Bosea vaviloviae: one gene and its partner. The protein of the gene in region 1 binds, or shares a complex with, the protein of each later gene. Links are inferred from orthologs where the notes say so. Each region holds a gene or a part of one and is shown on either strand. Other genes may lie near its edges.

The links. Proteins that work in one complex are often made in the same cells at the same time.
Region 2: the proteins of BHK69_RS10695 (region 1) and BHK69_RS25530 are in contact, whole or in part, in a solved structure (PDB 1A0O), measured with the Escherichia coli proteins. The link is inferred for Bosea vaviloviae from one-to-one orthologs.

The regions. Positions count from the first base shown.
Region 1 is NZ_CP017147.1:2,292,200-2,296,371, reverse strand. Bases 739-3,649 are described here. They hold BHK69_RS10695 (response regulator), read left to right. Parts: upstream 739-1,957; coding sequence 1,958-2,341; downstream 2,342-3,649. Other genes in these bases: BHK69_RS10685 (EAL domain-containing protein), read right to left, coding at 3,409-3,649; BHK69_RS10690 (TIGR01459 family HAD-type hydrolase), read right to left, coding at 2,352-3,221; BHK69_RS10700 (MaoC family dehydratase), read right to left, coding at 1,215-1,655; BHK69_RS10705 (bifunctional riboflavin kinase/FAD synthetase), read right to left, coding at 739-1,079. Outside these bases: more of BHK69_RS10705, read right to left, coding at 66-738; more of BHK69_RS10685, read right to left, coding at 3,650-4,172. UniProt on the Escherichia coli protein: Involved in the transmission of sensory signals from the chemoreceptors to the flagellar motors.
Region 2 is NZ_CP017147.1:5,533,846-5,538,144, reverse strand. Bases 495-3,532 are described here. They hold BHK69_RS25530 (chemotaxis protein CheA), read left to right. Parts: upstream 495-841; coding sequence 842-3,223; downstream 3,224-3,532. Other genes in these bases: BHK69_RS25525 (chemotaxis protein CheW), read left to right, coding at 3,226-3,532; BHK69_RS25535 (response regulator), read left to right, coding at 495-832. Outside these bases: BHK69_RS25545 (response regulator), read left to right, coding at 1-18; BHK69_RS25540 (STAS domain-containing protein), read left to right, coding at 171-467; more of BHK69_RS25535, read left to right, coding at 473-494; more of BHK69_RS25525, read left to right, coding at 3,533-3,735; BHK69_RS25520 (methyl-accepting chemotaxis protein), read left to right, coding at 3,823-4,299. UniProt on the Escherichia coli protein: Involved in the transmission of sensory signals from the chemoreceptors to the flagellar motors. CheA is autophosphorylated; it can transfer its phosphate group to either CheB or CheY.

The sequences.
Region 1 (4,172 bases):
AATTCGCCGGAGGTCTATGAACGTGGCGCGATCAGCAAGCATCTGCGGCTTCTAGCAAACGCGGTCTACGGAAGGAAGGGCGGCGTTTTCGCCAAGATGTCGCGCGCTCCCACGCTATCGGCATCCATCTGCACGATCAGCGCCTCGAGCGTATCGAACTTCGCCTCGCCGCGCAGCCAGGAGACGAGCGCGACATCGACCTGCTTGCCATAGAGGTCGCCGGAGAAATCGAAGACGAAGGTCTCCAATCGCGGCGCACCGTCGTCGAAGGTCGGGCGGCTGCCGAAGCTGGCGACGCCGTCATGCCAGACGCCGTCGATCTTCATCCTGACCGCATAGATGCCGTAGCGCAGCTTGCAATCGCGGGCGAGGTGCATGTTGGCGGTCGGATAGCCGAGATCGCGGCCGCGCTTGTCGCCATGGGCAACGACACCGCGCACGAACCATGGCCGGCCCAGAAAATCCGCCGCGCGGGCGACATCGCCGGCCTCGAGCGCGATACGGATCAATGTCGAGGAGACCGGCTCGCCGGCCCAGGCATAGGGCGGCACGACCGCGACGGGCACGCCCCGCATCCCTGCGCGAGCCTGCAGCATCTCGGGCGAGCCGGCGCGGCCCTGGCCGAAATGGAAGTCATAGCCGCAGACAAGCCCGGTCGCCCCCAGCTTGCCGAGCAGCAGATCATCGACGAAGGCCTCGGCGCTGACCGCCGCCACGCCACGGTCGAAAGGCAGGATGAAGGTCACTGGCAGGCCGGCCTGGCCGAGCAGCTCCAGCTTCACGGCCGGCGGCGTCAAACGGAACACCGGCTGATCGGGGCGGAAGACGCTGCGCGGATGCGGCTCGAAGGTCAGTGCGGCGGCTTTGGTCCCACGCTCGGTCGCCATCGCGACCGCGACGCGGGCAAGCTCGGCATGGCCGCGATGAACCCCGTCGAAATTGCCGAGCGCCAGGACCGCGCCGCGCAGGGCGTCGGGAGCCGGTTTCTCGACGTCGAGAACGAAGGCGGCATGCATGTCGGAAAGCTGCGCGTCGGAAGGCTGCACGTCGGCAGGCGGCGCATCGGCGGGGAAGGTCATCGATCGCAAGCGTCCGGGCGCCCGAGGAGCCCGGGCCGGAGCAGTGTTTGGCCTCAAGGCCGCAGAGGCGTCAAGGCCAAGCCTTTAACTCACCCAAGCCCTTATCTCAAACAAGCCCTGTATCTCACAGTTGCCTCAGAGCTTTCGAGCAGGCGGCAGCGCAACCCAGGCCTCGCCCTCCAGCACGGCCTTGCCGTCGACCAGGCATTCGCAGAACAGCCGCGCCCGCCTGCGCTCGGCCACCAGCTCCACCACCTCGACGCGGGCAGTGACGACATCGCCGATCTTGACCGGTGCAAGGAAGGTCAGCGTCTGCGAGAGATAAACCGCGCCCGGCCCCGGCAGGCGTGTGCCGAGAAGCGCCGAGACGAGGCTCGCGGTCAGCATGCCATGGGCGATGCGCTGGCCGAACTTGGTGTTGGCGGCATAGTGGTCGCAGAGATGGATCGGATTCGCATCGCCCGAGAGATCGGCGAAAAGCGAGATGTCGCGCTCCATCACGGTACGCATCAGGCTCTCGTTCTGCCCGATCGACAGATCCTCAAAAGCATGAACCTGATAAAGAGAGCTGGTCATCGTCCTGGTCTTCCTGGTCTTCCTGCTCGGCCGGCGCTCCAGGCCAGCACCTCGGCGCGGCCCGGCGTCTATCTCGCATCTGCGAAAGACTGTCACAGCCGCCCGGTTTCGACCATTGAACTTTGGTGATCACAGGCAATTGCAGCCGGCAGAACGGAAAATGCCGTTGGGTCACTCCGGCATTGGATTAACCGCTTTGAAACGCCGCAGGACTAAGACAGTCGATCCATGGCCGCCCGCTAGAGACGGCACGCAGCCTGGGTATCGCCCCGCCCTGCGAATTTGATGCTTGGAGCACCATAATGGCTCTCGACCCCTCCATGCCGATCCTGGTGGTCGATGATTATCAGACCATGGTCCGAATCATCCGCAATCTCCTGAAGCAGCTCGGCTTCGAGGATGTCGACGATGCATCCGACGGCTCCGCGGCGATCGCCAAGATGCGCGACAAGAAATACGGGCTGGTGATCTCGGACTGGAACATGGAGCCGATGACCGGCTTCGAATTGCTGCGCCGCGTGCGCGAGGAAGACGCGCTGTCGCAGACGCCTTTCATTATCGTAACCGCTGAATCCAAGACCGAAAACGTCATCGCCGCCAAGAAGGCCGGCGTGAACAACTACATCGTCAAGCCGTTCAACGCTCAGACGCTGAAGACCAAGATCGAATCGGTCTGCGCTGCCTGAGTACGCTCCCTCACCACACCAGGTGCGGCAGCGCATAATCAGGCCGGTGGCTCTGCTCGGCGAACCAATCATGCCTGTGCTCCCAGGACGCCTCGAGCAGGTCCTGCGCATGGATCCCGGCCAGCACCATGACGCTCGTCGCGCCAAAGCCGTTGGCTCCGGCGATGTCGGTGCGGATCGCATCGCCGATGCCGCAGATGCGTGATCGCTCGGCCGGCACGCCACGCTCCCTCTCCATGATCGCGACCGCCATCTCGTAGATCGGCTGGTGCGGCTTGCCGGCATAGATGACCTTGCCGCCGACCTCTTCATAGGCAAGCGCGATCGAGCCCGCGCAAGGCACGATGCGCCCTCCCCGATCGACCACCAGATCGGGATTGGCGCAGATCAGGGTGAGTTCGCGCCGGGCGAAGTCGGCCAGCATGCCGGCATAGCTCTCAGCCGTCTCGGTCTCGTCGTCGAACAGACCGGTGCAGAGCACGTAATTCGCCTCTGCCGGCCCGACGCGCGGAGCATCCAGCCCGGCGACCAACGGCAGGTCGCGGTCAGGGCCGAGCATGAAGACCGGCTCACCGGCGCGCTCCTGGATCAAGGCGCGGCAGACATCGCCGGAGGTCACGATCGCGTCCCAGGCGTCCTTCGGCACGTTGAACCCGGCGAGCTGGCGCTCGATTTCGGCGCGCGGGCGCGGCGCGTTGGTGACGAGGACGACGAAGACGCCGCGCTGCCGAGCAGCGACCAGCGCCTCGACGGCGCCGCGATGCGCTACGACGCCGTTATGGACCACGCCCCAGACATCGCAGAGGCAGAGATCGAACCGGTCGGCGATCTCGGAAAAGCCGGTCAGGGCCGTGGTGGCTTTGCTCTTCGATGGCGGCAAGTCGTGGTCACTCCGGATGGCGTCGGCAGGTTCTATCGCCTGAAAGAAGATTCTACCGCCTCAAGGAAAAGCATGATGCCGGAAAATGACAACCGCTTCTCGGCGTCGGGCTCTTATGCACCCATGAGACTTGCACCCATGAAACTTGCACCGATGAAGCTCGCAGGGCCAGGGCCCATGCCGACGCTCAGGCGCTGGCGCGGCGCAGCACGGAACGGAACGACTGACGTTCGGGTTTGGCCTCGTCCTGCGCCGGGCTCGCAGGCGGCGGCGGATAGCCGAGGACCTCGGCGGTGGGACGCTGCGGCGCGGCTTCGCTTGCGGCAGTGGGCGGCGCGGCCTCCGGCTCGGCGAAGACCTCTGGCTTCACCGGGCGCGGCGGCGAGAAGATCAGGCCCTGCGCATAGGTGATGCCGAGCTCGATCATGTCCGCGACGGTCGGGTTGTCGGCGATCTCGTCCGCGACCAGCGCGATCGAGGCCCGCGCCATCATCGACGCCAAATCACCAGCCGCGATGTCGAGCGAACCCTCACCGGCCATCTCGGCCTGGAACAGCGTCGCGGGCGCCTTGACGAAGCGAATGCCGCGATCGAACAGCGCGATGGGATCGAGCCTGAGATCGGCGACCTGGTCGAGCGCGAAACGCACGCCATTGGCCGACATCGCGCCGAGCAATCCCAGACTCGCCGGGTCCAGCGCACGGAAGACGCGCTGCGGCATCTCCACCACGAGGTGGCCATTGTGCTCGCGATATTTGTCGAGAATGCGCGACAGCGTCGCCAGCGCCTTGGACGAACTCCAGGTCGCCTCGCTGAAATTGCAGGAGACGAAGAGCCCGCCCTGCTTCGTGCCGAGATGGCGCGCAATCGCCAGAGCGCGCGTCAGCACCAGCGCATCGAGCGTCGGACCGAAGCCGCGCTGCTCGACGATCGACAGGAAATCCTCGGGCA
Region 2 (4,299 bases), 3.2 Mb from region 1 along the record:
AGCAACAACATGTTCTGACGGCGAGGCCCAATGTTCTGACGGCGAGGGCCCAGGAGCCACTGCCTGCCGGCGGGCGTCGAAAAAGCCTTAGAATCGCCCAAAAGATTGACGCATCGCGCGCTGGTTAGCGAAGTTTTTACCAATGAGACGCGATGCTCAGAGGCACATTCATGGGTCGCGCCGCCGTGGTCATCACTGTCTCCCTACCTCCCTTCCTGGGTCGCTCCGAAGCTGCGGCCTTTCGCAACCAGTTGCTGGTCGCGCTGGAGCAGAAGGAAAGCGTCTCCGTCGAATGCGCGGGGGCTGGTCCTTTCCCCAGCCTCTGGGTGCAGTTGCTGCATTCCGCCGCGCTCAGTGCCAAGGCGCGCGGCCTCTCGGTCTCCCTCAAGGCGGCTTCCGAGGAATGCCGCAAATCCCTGCAGGCGATCGGGTTCGACCCCGCTCGAAGCGCTCTCGTTCTGGAGTGATATGGATGAAGATCCTGGCTATCGACGACACCAAGACCCTGCTCAGCCTGCTCTGCCTGACGCTGCGCAATGCCGGCCATGAAGTGGCCGCCGCGGAGAATGGCGAGGAAGGGCTGACCACTTTCGACAAGTTCAAGCCGGATCTCGTGATCACCGACCTCAACATGCCGTTGATGGACGGCATCGAATTCACCCGGGCCTGCCGGGCCAGGCCCGCCGGGCAGAACACGCCGATCATCGTGCTGACCACGGAGAACGGTGCCGAGATCAAGGCGGAAGGCCGCCGCGCCGGCGCCAGCGCCTGGATGGTCAAGCCGTTCGAGCCTACGACCCTGCTCGGCCTCGTCGCCCGCTATCAGAACTGAGGCTGGCTGATGGACCCGTTGGCGGAACTCAAGCAGACCTTCTTCCAGGAGTGTGAAGAGCTCCTGGGCGCACTGGAGCAGAAGCTCCAGGCTCTCGATGAGGGATCGACCGATCCCGAGGACGTCAACGCCGCCTTCCGCGCCATCCACTCGATCAAGGGCGGGGCCGGTGCCTTCGGCTGCACCGAGCTCGTCGCCTTCGCCCATGTCTTCGAGGCCTCGCTCGATCATTTGCGTTCGGGCCGCGTCGCGCTCGAGGATGCGCCGTTCTCCCTGTTCCTGCGCTGCTCGGACGCTGTCGCCGATCTCGTTTCCGCCGCCCGCAACGACGAGGTCGCCAATGCGCGGCCCGATCTGCTGGAAGCGCTGGAGCGGGTTGGCCAGGCGCCCAAGCCTGCCGCCGCAGCACCTACCGCCGTAGCACCTGCCGCCGCCGCGCCCGAGCCCGCCAAGGCCGAGGCTGCAAAGCCGGCCGCTGCGAAAGCGCCTGCCAAGCCAGCGCCCGCTGCCGCTGACGACGCTCCTCCCGGCATCGCCGCGCTCGGCAATCTGCTCGCCATGGTCGAAGCCAAGACCGGAGCCGCCCCCGCGCGCGTCGACGACGGCTGGGACGACGAGCCGGCTGCCGCCGCGCCGTCGCCCGCCGACAAGCCCGGCCGCGATCTCTGCCTGCGGATCAACCCGGAATCGGATCTGTTTCGCCGCGTCATCGAGCCGCGCGTCGTGCTGGGCTCGCTGCCCGCCGAGGATATCGTCTCGGTGGTGTGCGATCTGAGCCAGGTGCCGCCGCTGGAGACGCTCGACGTCACCGATTGCCATATGCGCTTCATCGTGACGCTGCGCACCGAGCTTTCGGTCGAGGATATCTACAGCCGCTTCGACTTCACGCTCGCCGCCGAAGAGTTCGAGATCGAGACGCTCTCGCCGCCTGCCGCGAATGACGACGCCGAGCCGGACGAAGAGGCGCCCGCGGCGCCGGAGGCCGAAGTCTCGGCCAATGTCGCCGCCGACCTCTCTGCGATCCTCGCCAGGCTGGGGCCGGCTCCAACCAGCGCGCCGGAACCTGATATCCAGCCGGCCGCCGCGCCTGTCGCAGCCCCGGTCCAGGCCGTTGCGGAGGCTGCTCCGGCGCCGTCCAGGACACCGGCGGCGCGTGCACCCGCCAATGATGCGGCCGCCGCGCGCCAGCGCCAGGCCGTCAGCGTGCGTGTCGATCTCGACCGCATCGACAAGCTGATGAACCTCGTCGGCGAGATCGTCATCACCCAGTCCATGCTGGTCGAATGCGTGCGTTCGCTACCCTATGACGTCCACGCCAAGACGGCCGAAGGCATCCTGACGCTGTCGCGTCAGACGCGCGAATTGCAGGACCATGTCATGGCGGTCCGCGCCCAGCCGGTGAAGGCCGTGTTCCAGCGCATGCCGCGCCTGGTGCGCGAACTGGCGCAGACGCTGGGCAAGGAAGTGAAGCTCGTTCTCGAAGGCGAGAACACCGAGGTCGACAAGACGATCATCGAGGAACTCGCCGATCCGCTGACCCATATGATCCGCAACTCGATGGATCACGGGCTGGAGACGCCGGAAGACCGCATCGCCGCCGGCAAGAATCCAGAGGGCACGATCAAGCTCGTCGCGGAGCATCGCGCCGGGCGCATCGTGATCTCGGTCACCGATGACGGGCGCGGCATCGGGCGCGACAAGCTGCTCGCCAAGGCGAAATCCCGCGGGCTCGTCGGGCAGGATGAAAAGCTCGCGCCGGAGGAGATCGATCAACTGATCTTCGCTGCCGGGCTCTCGACCGCCGAGGTCATCAGCGACGTCTCCGGGCGCGGCGTCGGCATGGATGTGGTGCGCCGCAACGTCGAGTCGCTCGGTGGGCGCATCTCGGTGGATTCCGAGCCGGGCAGGGGCTGCAAGTTCACGCTCGCCTTGCCGCTGACCTTGGCGGTGCTGGAAGGCATGGTCATCCGCTGCGGCGACGACCGCTACGTCATCCCGATCGCCAGCGTGATCGAGACGCAGCATCTCGCCTCGACGCCGATCGAGCATCTCACCTTTGGCCAGGAGGTTCTGCGCTGGCGCGGCGAGGTCACGCCACTGCACCGGCTCGGCGCGGTCATGGGCTCGACCGGCACGCCCAACGAGAACATCATCATCATCGCCGAGACCGAACGTGGTGACAATGTCGGCATCGCGGTCGACGAGATCGTCGGCCAACAGCAGGTCGTGGTGAAGAGCCTCGAAGGCAATTACGGCACCGTCAATGGCGCGTCTGCCGCGACCATTCTCGGAGACGGCCTCGTCGCGCTCATTCTCGACGTCGACTCGATGCTACGCCTTGCCGCCTCCAGCGGCCGCCCATCTGTTCCCGCACTGAAAATGGCTGGATGATCATGACCCTTCAACTCGGCGAAAAGCATTTCTCGTCGGCGCAGCCGGAATCGGCGGTGCGCCGCATCGTCACCTTCAAGGTCGGCGACCGGACCTTCGGCATCGATGTCGGCATGGTGCGCGAGATCAAGGGCTGGCAGGCGACGACGCCGCTGCCGCATGCGGCGCCTCATGTGCGCGGCGTACTCAACCTGCGCGGCGTGATCCTGGCGGTCTACGACCTGCGCACCTCGATCGGGCTCGGCCTCACCGATGCGACTGCGACCCATGTCATCGTCGTCGTCGACATCGAGGACAAGGTCGCGGGCCTGCTGGTCGACTCGGTCTCCGACATCGTCGACGTCCCGGTCAGCGCGGTTCGCCCGGCGCCCGATCTGGAGCGCGACGAGCATGGCCTGATCGAAGGCCTCGTCCTGCTCGACACCGATATCGTCGCCTTGCTCGATCTCGCGGCCGTGATCCGCGACGGCGGCACCGAGGGCGCGATGGCAAAGGCGGCCCGCGCCGCCTGAGATAGGTCCACTTCCAAAAGGGGTTGCGTTCAGCGTCAGGAAGAACCGCACATCACAGAACCGTACGCCAAGACAGAAACGATAAAAATGGGCAGTTCCCTCGGTTCCCTTTCCAGACTGTCGGTCAGGCTGCCGCTCATGGTCGTCGGCGTGGTCTTCATCGCAGGTGGAGCGGTCGGCGCCTGCGTCTGGCAGGTTGCAGGCGGCATGCTCGCCGCCGCGTCATCCCAGATCCTGACATTGAGCACGACCGCGCTCTGCGTCGTCGCGCTGTTCGGCTGGCTGCTCGCCTATCGAGCCCAGCGCCCGATTGCGGCGATGCGCGATGCAGCGGTGTCGATCGCCGAAGGCGAGGACGCGGTGATCCCCGGATTGCAGCGCCACGACGAGATCGGCGAGATCGGCCGTGCACTCAAGACCATCCATGACAGGACAATCGAATCCGCCCGCATCCGTGCCGCACTCGACGGTTGCCGCACCAATGTCATGGTCTGCGACGCCGAAGATCGCGTCGTCTACGTCAACAGCTCGCTGCTCAAGTTCTTTACCGGGGCGCAGGAGGAC